One region of the Mesorhizobium sp. NPDC059054 genome, then DNA from elsewhere that is predicted to be linked to it. Evidence: predicted binding sites of a transcription regulator. Region 1 holds the regulator's gene; the other holds the start of a gene.

Region 1 (4,772 bases):
TGCGCGAGGGTCGCAGCGAACCGACGGCATCGAAACGTGGCCGCCCCCAGGTGGGATTGCAGCTCGAGCCGAGCGCGGCGGCTGTCCTGACGGTTGTTCTGTCGCTTAACCTTTTGACGGCCGCGGTCATCGACTATGCCGGCAAGGTCCTCGCCGAGGAAACCTGTCGTCTGGATACGCTGTCGCTGCCGCGGGAAGCGTTGATCATCAAATGCGTCGAAATGGTCAGGCGGCGACTTGACGACAAGAGCCTGACCGAACATCGGGTGCTGCGCATCGCCTTCGCCGTTCAGGGCACAGCCGACTCGCATGCGCGCACCATGCTCTGGACGCCGATCACACCGCATGGCGATATCCCTTTCGCCGACATCCTGGAAAAAGCCTTCAGCATTCCCGTCATCGTCGAGAATGACTGCAACATGATGGCGGTCGCCCTGCGCTGGCGCGGCACGGACCGTTACCGTGACGACTTCATTGCCGTTCTGCTCTCGCACGGCATCGGCATGGGTATCGTGCTCAATGGCGAACTGTTCATCGGCACCCAATCGTCCGGCGGTGAATTCGGACACATGATCCACCAGCCGAAAGGCGCGTTGTGCCGTTGCGGTCGTCACGGTTGTGTCGAAGCCTATGCCGGCAATTACGCAATCTGGCGCAATGCCCACGGCCTCGATGAAAACACCGAACCAGCCGCCGACATTCCGGATGACGAGATGCTGTCCTTGGCGGAAAAGGCTCGCGCCGGCGCCGGTCCGGAACGAGATGCCTATGAGCAGGCCGGATCGGCCCTTGGTTACAGTCTCGGTTCGCTTTTTTCCGTCATCGACCCTGCGCCGGTGACTTTCGTCGGGATCGGCGCGACTGCCTTCGACCTGATTGAACCCGCATTGCGGCGCGCTATTGCCGAGACTGCTGGCGGCCAGCATTCCGATTCGATCGTCTTCGCAACCGAACCCAAGGAACAGATCCTGATCCGTGAAGGCTGCGCCATGCGCGCGCTGACCTTCATCGATCAGGAGATCTTCGCGCTGGGCAGTCCGGCGGCATTGGCGCTTCAGGAGAGCTGAGCGCCGCTCCGTCTTTGTTGGAGCATGATCTTTTCCGAAAACCGGTTCCCACTTTTCGGGATCATGCTCTATCAATCCTCGCGGATGGCGTAACCCGAGCCACGGATCGTGCGGATAACGTCCGGCATACGGCCGTTGTTGACCGCCTTGCGCAGGCGGCCGACATGCACGTCCACGGTGCGTTCATCGATATAGATCGTCTCGCCCCAGACATTGTCGAGCAACTGGCTGCGCGAGAAGACCCGACCGGGGTGGCGCATCATGAATTCCAGCAGCCGGAACTCCGTCGGCCCAAGCCGGATCTCGCTCTTCTTGCGGTAGACCCGGTGCGACTCGCGGTCGAGCACGATATCGCCGACCTTGAGCACGGAAGACAACACTTCAGGCTTGGCGCGGCGCAGCAGCGCCTTCACCCGAGCCATGAACTCCGGCATCGAGAATGGTTTGACCAGGTAGTCGTCCGCGCCGGTGGAAAGACCGCGCACACGGTCGCTTTCCTCACCGCGCGCCGTCAGCATGATGACCGGCAGACGCTCGGTCTCCGGCCGCATCCTGAGCCGCCGGCACAGTTCGATGCCAGATACCGCCGGCACCATCCAGTCGAGCACCAGCAGGTCCGGGACGTTCTCCTGAAGCCTGATCTCGGCTTCGTCACCCCTGGCGACCACTTCGACCTGGTAGCCCTCGGATTCCAGATTGTAACGGAGAAGGACGCCCAACGGCTCCTCATCCTCTACCACCATGACGCGCGGCGCGATCATCTTGCCGTCCGTTCCCTGATCAGGCCGCCGGAACGGCAGCAGCCGTCTCGTCGAGCTTCGGCCGATTGGGCGGCAATTGTTCGCCCGTCAGCACGTAGAAGGCGTTTTCGGCGATGTTGGTGACATGGTCGCCGATGCGTTCGAGGTTTTTGGCGCAGAACAGAAGATGCGTACAGGCCGTGATGTTGCGCGGGTCCTCCATCATATAGGTGAGAAGCTCGCGGAAGACGGACGTATATTTCACATCGACGCGCTCATCGTCGGCCCTAAGCTGGGCGAGCCCCTCTGCATCCCCTGCCGCATACTTTTCGACGACGCCATCGACCTGGCCGAGCACCAGTTGCGCCATGGAATCGATCGAATGTGAGAGATCGCGCGGTGTGGCGCCTTGCCCAACCGCTCCGACACGTTTGGCGATGTTCTTGGCCAGATCGCCGATGCGTTCCAGGTCTCCGGCCATGCGGATGGCACCAACCACGGCGCGCAGGTCCTGCGCCATTGGCTGGCGCTTGGCAATCAGCGTGATAGCCCGGTTATCCAGCTCGCGCTGGCGCGCATCCATGATCGCGTCGTCGGAAACGACGCGTTGGGCAAGTCCGTTATCGGACTTGAGCAGCGCCTTGGTCGAGCTCGCGACCATCGAAGAAGCAAGCTCCCCCATGTCGCTGATGAGCCTGCTGACCTGTCCGAGCTCTTCGTCGAACGAAGCGACGGTATGTTCGCCCATAATTGTGTCCTCGCTTTTCCTCGGCAGCCGTCGCTCACTCAGCCGAAGCGGCCGGTGATGTAGTCTTGCGTGCGCTTGTCGTCGGGATTGGTGAACATCTTGTCGGTGGCACCTTCCTCGACCAGGTAGCCGAGATGGAACATCGCCGTGCGCTGCGAAACGCGGGCGGCCTGCTGCATCGAATGGGTCACGATGACGATCGTATAGTTCTGCCGCAGTTCGTCGATCAGTTCCTCGACCTTGGCAGTGGCGATCGGATCGAGTGCCGAGCATGGCTCGTCCATCAGAATGACTTCGGGCGACACCGCGATCGCGCGTGCAATGCATAGGCGCTGCTGCTGGCCACCCGAAAGGCCGGTGCCCGGCTCGCCGAGGCGGTCCTTCACTTCATTCCAGATCGCGGCCTTCTGCAGGCTGGACTCTACGATGCGATCCATGTCGGCCTTGTTCCTGGCCAGGCCATGGATACGCGGACCGTAGGCGACGTTCTCGTAGATCGATTTGGGGAACGGGTTGGGTTTCTGGAACACCATGCCGACGCGGGCGCGCAACTCCACCACGTCGATCTTCGGATCGTAGATGTCCTCGCTGTCCAACGTGATCTGGCCGCCGACCTTGGCGGAATCAATCGTATCGTTCATGCGGTTGAGGCAGCGCAGAAAGGTCGATTTTCCGCAGCCGGAGGGGCCGATCAGCGCCGTCACCTGGTTCTGGCGAATGTCGAGATTGACGTCGAACAGCGCCTGTTTCTCGCCGTAGTGCACGGTCACCTTGTCGCCGCGCATCTTGATGACTTCGTTCGTCTGGGCGCTCATCTGGCTGCTCACTGCCTGTTCGAGGGTCTTTTCCGTCATGATATTCATATCAGGCTCCCTTTCTACCAGCGCCGTTCGAAGCGGCGCCTGAGCACGATCGCTGTGATGTTCATGGCCATCAGAAAGACCAGAAGGATGATGATTGCGCCGGACATGCGTTCCACGAACGCGCGTTCGGCTTCGTTCGCCCACATGTAGATCTGCACCGGCAGCGCCGTCGCGGGATCGAAGGGGGTCGCCGGATAGTTGGCAACGAAAGCCACCATGCCGATCAAAAGCAGCGGCGCCGTCTCACCGAGCGCGCGCGCCAGGCCGATGATCGTCCCGGTCAGGATGCCGGGCGCAGCCAGCGGCAGGATGTGCTGGAACACCATCTGCATCTTCGAGGCGCCGAGACCGAGCGCGGCCGAGCGGATCGAGGGCGGCACGGCGGCGAGCGCGGCACGTGTGGCGATGATGATGGTCGGCAGCGTCATCAGCGTCAGCACCAGACCGCCGACGAATGAAGCCGAACGCGGCATGCCGAGGAAGTTGACGAAGACGGCAAGCCCGAGCAGGCCGAAGACGATCGAGGGCACCGCTGCCAGATTGTTGATGTTGACCTCGATCAGGTCGGTGAAGCGGCTCTTCTTGGCGAATTCCTCGAGGTAGATCGACGCTGCGACACCGATCGGCAGCGCAAGCAGCAGCACGATCACCATCATGTAGAACGAGCCGATGATGGCGACACCGAGACCCGAGGTTTCAGGCCGGCTGGAAGCACCAAAAGTGAACAGGCCAGTGTTGAAACGCTCGGCCATCGCGCCATCGGCCTTGAGCTTGTTCATCCACTCGACCTGCTGGTCGGAGACCTTGCGACGCTCTTCCGGAACCGTGAGGTCGATCTGGCCCTTGAACGCTGAATCGAGATTGGCGCCAGCAAGGATGTCGACATTGCGGGTGGTGCCGATCACGGCCGGATCGGAAACGACCACATCGCGCAACTGCACACGGGATCCGTCGGACAGGAAGCCCTTCAGCCTCGTCATCATCGGCTTGTTCTTCGGATCGATACCAAGCTTCTCGGCCAGCGCTTTCTGCGCCAGGGCCGGGTAGTTCGCGGTGACCAGAACGCTCGGATCCGTCGCCCGCTTGTTGTCCGGATCGATCACCTTCTCTTCGAAATTGATCGGCAACGACACCGTCGTCTGCCAGAAGGAGGTGTAGCCCTTGGTCAGAATCGACAGAAGCATGACGACCAGGAAGGCCAGGCCGACCAGGATCGCCAGCACACCATAGAGGCGGAAACGGCGTTCTGCGGCGTAGCGGCGCTTGAGGCCGATGTCGCGGCGCGCGGGAGGTGTGGCGGTAGCGACCGTATCCAGGGTGACGTCGGTCATTCGTACTGCTCCCGGTATTTGCG
Region 2 (4,772 bases), on a different contig from region 1:
TGCCAGCTTCCATCGCGCTGGCCTTCGGCCTGTTCGTGTTGATGCGCGCGGTGTTCTAGCGTCTCGTCAAGCGAGGCTGGCGCGGCGAAGCCGTGCCAGCCTCTTTCGTGGTTTTGTCGCATGATCCTTGTCCGGAAAGGTTTTCCGGGATCGTGCTCCGTCCAATCAAGGCTCCGTGCCGTCGATGAATGAAGCGCCGCGTTTCAGCCTTCCGGGCAGTGAAAGCACCGATCAGACGCCAGGCCTGATCTTTGCCTATCGCGCACTGCCCGGTCAGCCAGCGACCGTCCTGGCGCAGAAGGACATCGAAACCGCCCTTGCCGCCGACGAAGGATGGGTCTGGCTGCACGTCGATCTGGTCGATCAGCGTGCGCATGGTTGGGTGGGGCATGCCTGTCGGCTGCCTCACGCATCGCGTGCCATCCTGGAAGGGCATGACAGTCTGGTGCTTGGCCATGAAGATGGAGTGGTGCATGGCGTGTCGGCCGACATGCACAAGGATATCGAGCGGCGTTCGAGCACGATCGGACGGTTGCATTTCGCGGTTACCGAACGCCTGCTGGTGACCGGGCGTCGGCATTCGCTGGAGGGGGTCGACCAACTGCGCCGAGCGCTAGGCGATGGGTTGAGGTTGCCCACGGCCTTTGATCTGTTCGAGGCAATCGTCGGCGCCTTCTGCAAGAATACCGGCCTCAGGCTCGCGGAAGCAGCGCGACAGCTCGATGAAGTGGAAGACAATCTGGTCACGGAGAGGTTGAGCGACGAGCGGCGGCGGCTCAAGGAAGTGCGCCGGTTGGCGGTTTCGTTGCACAGGCCGGTTTCCGGCATGGTCGCACTGTTCGAAGACGAGGACCGCGAAGAATGGCAGCTTTCCACGGTCGCTCATACGGTGTTGCAGCGCCTGTCGACACGGCTCGAGCGGCTCGACCGCGAGATCGTTATGATCAACGATCGCGCCAGGCTGCTGCAGGAGGAAATGGCAGCTGAACTCGCCGACGAATCCAACCGCAGCCTGAAAGCCATGGCTGTGATGAGCGCGCTGCTCCTGCCCGGTACGCTCGTGGTGGGTGTCTTCGGCATGAATACCGGCGGCTTGCCGTTCACACACGGCGATGGCGGTTTCTGGTGGGCGGTCGCGCTGGGTGTTGGCGCGACAGCGCTGTTTTATTGGCTGCTGCGCCGCGCCGGCATCAGTGTGCGTTTCTGAACCTGGAGCGTTTCCGTTTTTCACGAAAACGCGGAAACGCTGTAACTCTTTGTTCTTACGCAATTCCGGACGGAAAACCGTTACACACTTTTCCTGGAATTGCTCTGGTCTCAGGATTGCTTTGGGTCAGGTCGGGTCTTCGCGATGCAGGTCGTGGATGGCCACGCCCTCCGTATTCGTCGGCGGGGTCAACCACTGATGGTGCCGCAGCGTGCGCTGTGTATCTTCGAGCCCTGTGTCCCAATGTTCGCGCATCGAGGTGCCGGAGAATTCATAATCCTTGGCGTGCCCCTCATAGCCCTTGTGCTGGTAGATGAGGTGGATGATGTTGACCACGCCGGCATCGGAATAGTCGGCAATCAGCCGCTCTTCCTCGGGCGAGCGCATCTCTGAAGGCACGCGTTTGAGGGCATCCAGGAGCTGCATCTTCAGATCATGGATGCGTTTGAAGTTGTCCGTGTTCTGGCGCGTACGGCTCGAATACATGATGTCCTTGTGGCGCGACAGCACGTCGGCCATGCCGCGAGGCAGCACACCCCGGGCGCTGAACAGGTCGACCTGGAAAACCAGCGAGCTGCGGTCCTCTTCCTGGTCGAGCAGATATTGCAGCGGCGTGTTGGAGACGATGCCGCCGTCCCAATAATACTCGCCTTCGATGCGGATGGCCGGAAAAGCCGGGGGCAGGGCGCCGGAAGCCATGATGTGTTCCGGTCCGATACGGACCTTGTCGGTGTCGAAATAGACGAAATTGCCGGTGCGCACGTTGACGGCGCCGACACTGAGGCGTTTGCGGCCATCGTTGAGCACGTCGAAATCGATCACCTGCTCGAGCGTGTCTTTCAATTCCGCCGTGTCGTAGAAGCTGGTCGCGCCTTCCGCACCCACCTGCTCCAACCATGGGTTGGGGAAGCGCGGCTTGAAGAAGCCAGGCTGTCCCATCGTCATCGTCATCCACGAACTGGTGCGGTTGCGGATGTCGCGATAGATGTCGCCTTCCGGCGTATAGGCCCAGATCTTGCGACCGGAAATCGTCTGCCAGAACTGTTCCAGCCTTTGCAGGCGGCGGCTCGGTTCATTGCCGGCGATGATCGAAGCGTTGATGGCGCCAATCGAAACCCCGGAAAGCCAGGTGGGTTCACAACCGGCATCGGACAGGGCCTGATAGACGCCGGCCTGGTAGGCGCCGAGCGCACCGCCGCCCTGAAGTACGAGCGCGACGCGGTCGTATTGCGATGCGATCTCCTGGATGGTGGCGATGTTCGCCTTCGTTCTGTTGCGGTCCAGCACGGTCAACTCCGGCACATGATTAAGAAAGGTCAGCGTGCGCCGGCGAGATAGTCGTGGACGACTTCGCCGAGGCCGAGGGTGAGGTCGGCGGTGAAATGCAAAGCCGAAACGACTTCGAGCACCGGAAGGCGAGCCACGTCGGCCATGACATGCGGGCGCAGGTCAAGCGCGGCGGGAGCGGTCCAGGCTTCCTTAAGTGTGATGTCGGTGAGGTGATAACGCACGAGCTCGCAGATGCGCGGCGTGCCGTCGACATGCGGAATGATCTTGATGAGGAAGTTGGGTGCGGTCAGCGCGGCCATCACCTGTTCGCGGTCGGCTTCGCGGTGCTTGTAGCCCATCGTGCCAGTGGCGCAGAGCACCGAACCATAGTGCAACGTGCCGACGACAACTTCGCCTTCGTTGACGATTTTGGGATTGGCCAGCTTCTTGGGAAAGCCCCATAATTCGCGCCCTCCGGCGATTGGAGCGTCGTCATCCAGATACATGGAATGGACATAGACGCCACGTTCGCCGTTGAAGCGCACGGGGATGACCTGGCCGCTTTCGGTGTAGTCGCCGAAGCCGGTCGAGTCCGGCATGCGGATGAATTCGTATTTCACCAGCGGCTCGCCATCGATTTCCAGCGGCGCCGGCACCACCGCTTCCAGCGCCTCGCGCGTGGTGCGGTAGGTGATGATGACATATTCGCGGTCGAAGAAACGATAAGGCCCGGGCGGGAAGGAGGGGTTGGTCAGCGGCATGGCGTAGGCGCGCTTCACGACGTCGGCGATTTCCAAGTTGTCACCTCGGGATTGACGGATGTCACATCAGAAACAACGCATGTCATGTTGCATGGCAGCATGACGGGTTTGTGTCGGGTCGATGAACGATTCCAGTCGTTTGTCGGTTCCAGAATGAAATCGACACATGTTTGTGATGGAAACTTGCTGCAATGCACCTAGTTAGAATGTCACTCCAACTGCCAGCCGAGAGATCACCATGGGTTCCCTGACTTCAAAGAATGCGCTCGTCACCGGCTCTACCAGCGGCATTGGCCTTGCCATTGCCCGAGCCTTTGCTGCCGAAGGCGCCAATGTCACCATCAACGGACTTGGAGACCCTGCTGAAATCGAGAAGGAGCGTGTGGCGATCGAAGCGGATTTCGGCGTCCAGTGCCGCTATTCCGGCGCCAATATGCTGAAGGGTGAAGAAGTCACCGCCATGGTGCAGGAGGCCGAGAAAGCCTTTGGAAGCCTCGATATTTTGGTCAACAATGCCGGTATCCAGTATGTCGCGCCGATCGAGGAATTCCCCGACGACAAGTGGGAGGCGATCATCCGCATCAACCTGCTGGCAGCGTTCTACGCGATCAAGGCAGCACTGCCGGGTATGAAGGCGCGCAAGTGGGGTCGGATCATCAACACCGCTTCCGCGCACGCGCTGGTCGCGTCGCCCTTCAAATCGGCCTATGTCTCGGCCAAGCATGGCATAGCTGGCCTTACCAAGACGGTGGCGCTCGAAGCCGCGCAGGACGGCGTGACCGTCAACGCGATCGCGCCGGGCTATGTGTGGACGCCGCTGGTCGAGAAGCAGATCCCCGACACGATGAAGGCGCGCAACATGACCGAAGAGCAGGTCAAGCATGACGTTCTGCTGGCAGCGCAGCCGACCAAGGAATTCGTGACGGTGGAAGAGATCGCGGCGCTTTCGGTGTTCCTCTGCTCGGACGCCGCCAGGCAGATCACTGGCACGACGCTGCCGGTCGACGGCGGCTGGACGGCGCAATAGCCGTAACTTGAACCATCCGCCGGCACAGGCTGTGCGCTTGTGCCGGCGGATTCCGATCAACCCCGGTCCGTGAGCAACGGCATTATGGCCTCATTGATCCATTGCCACTCGTTACCGGGTTTCTGGTTCGGCTCCTCGCCGCGTAGAACGGCAAGCAGTTCCTGGTAGCGTGCTGAACGAGCATGGTGCTTGCGGTATTGGCCCAGATGCCAGTCAAGGAATGCGCGATCAGGCTTTCGGCGCATCGCCTTCGCTGATTTTTCCAGCCATTCACGGGCGATGGCCGCACCGGTAGGAGAGACCGGATCCTGGCCTTCATCGATCGCGGCCCTGACCTTGGCCAGGATCGAATGCGCTGCATCCGCGTAGGCTTCCGGGTCGAATTCACCGTTCCACATCGTGGTTGTGTCGGCTTGCATTTCCGCGAGGAAGCTCCCGTCGGTGATCATGGCGGTGATCTCGTTCCAGGCGTCGATCTGGAGCGCTGTCGGGTGGTCCGGCAATTCCG

Evidence for each region. The regulator PhoB, encoded in region 1, activates phosphate uptake and scavenging genes when phosphate is short. The targets are predictions, from matches to a motif close to TGTCATNNANCTGTCAT.
Region 2: ACFWXH_RS24755 (acetoacetate decarboxylase) is a predicted target of PhoB. The motif match lies at 3,337-3,353, and genes of this name have one in related genera.

Annotation. Positions count from the first base shown of each region.
Region 1 is NZ_JBHYHV010000004.1:74,332-79,103, forward strand. It holds gene ACFWXH_RS17575 (ROK family protein) at 1-1,067, shown strand, start outside; gene phoB (phosphate regulon transcriptional regulator PhoB) at 1,139-1,828, opposite strand; gene phoU (phosphate signaling complex protein PhoU) at 1,848-2,555, opposite strand; gene pstB (phosphate ABC transporter ATP-binding protein PstB) at 2,594-3,418, opposite strand; gene pstA (phosphate ABC transporter permease PstA) at 3,433-4,749, opposite strand; gene pstC (phosphate ABC transporter permease subunit PstC) at 4,746-4,772, opposite strand, start outside.
Region 2 is NZ_JBHYHV010000006.1:193,626-198,397, reverse strand. It holds gene ACFWXH_RS24770 (inorganic phosphate transporter) at 1-59, shown strand, start outside; gene ACFWXH_RS24765 (transporter) at 185-1,207, shown strand; gene ACFWXH_RS24760 (patatin-like phospholipase family protein) at 1,334-2,494, opposite strand; gene ACFWXH_RS24755 (acetoacetate decarboxylase) at 2,524-3,273, opposite strand; gene ACFWXH_RS24750 (3-hydroxybutyrate dehydrogenase) at 3,476-4,264, shown strand; gene ACFWXH_RS24745 (MerR family transcriptional regulator) at 4,321-4,772, opposite strand, start outside.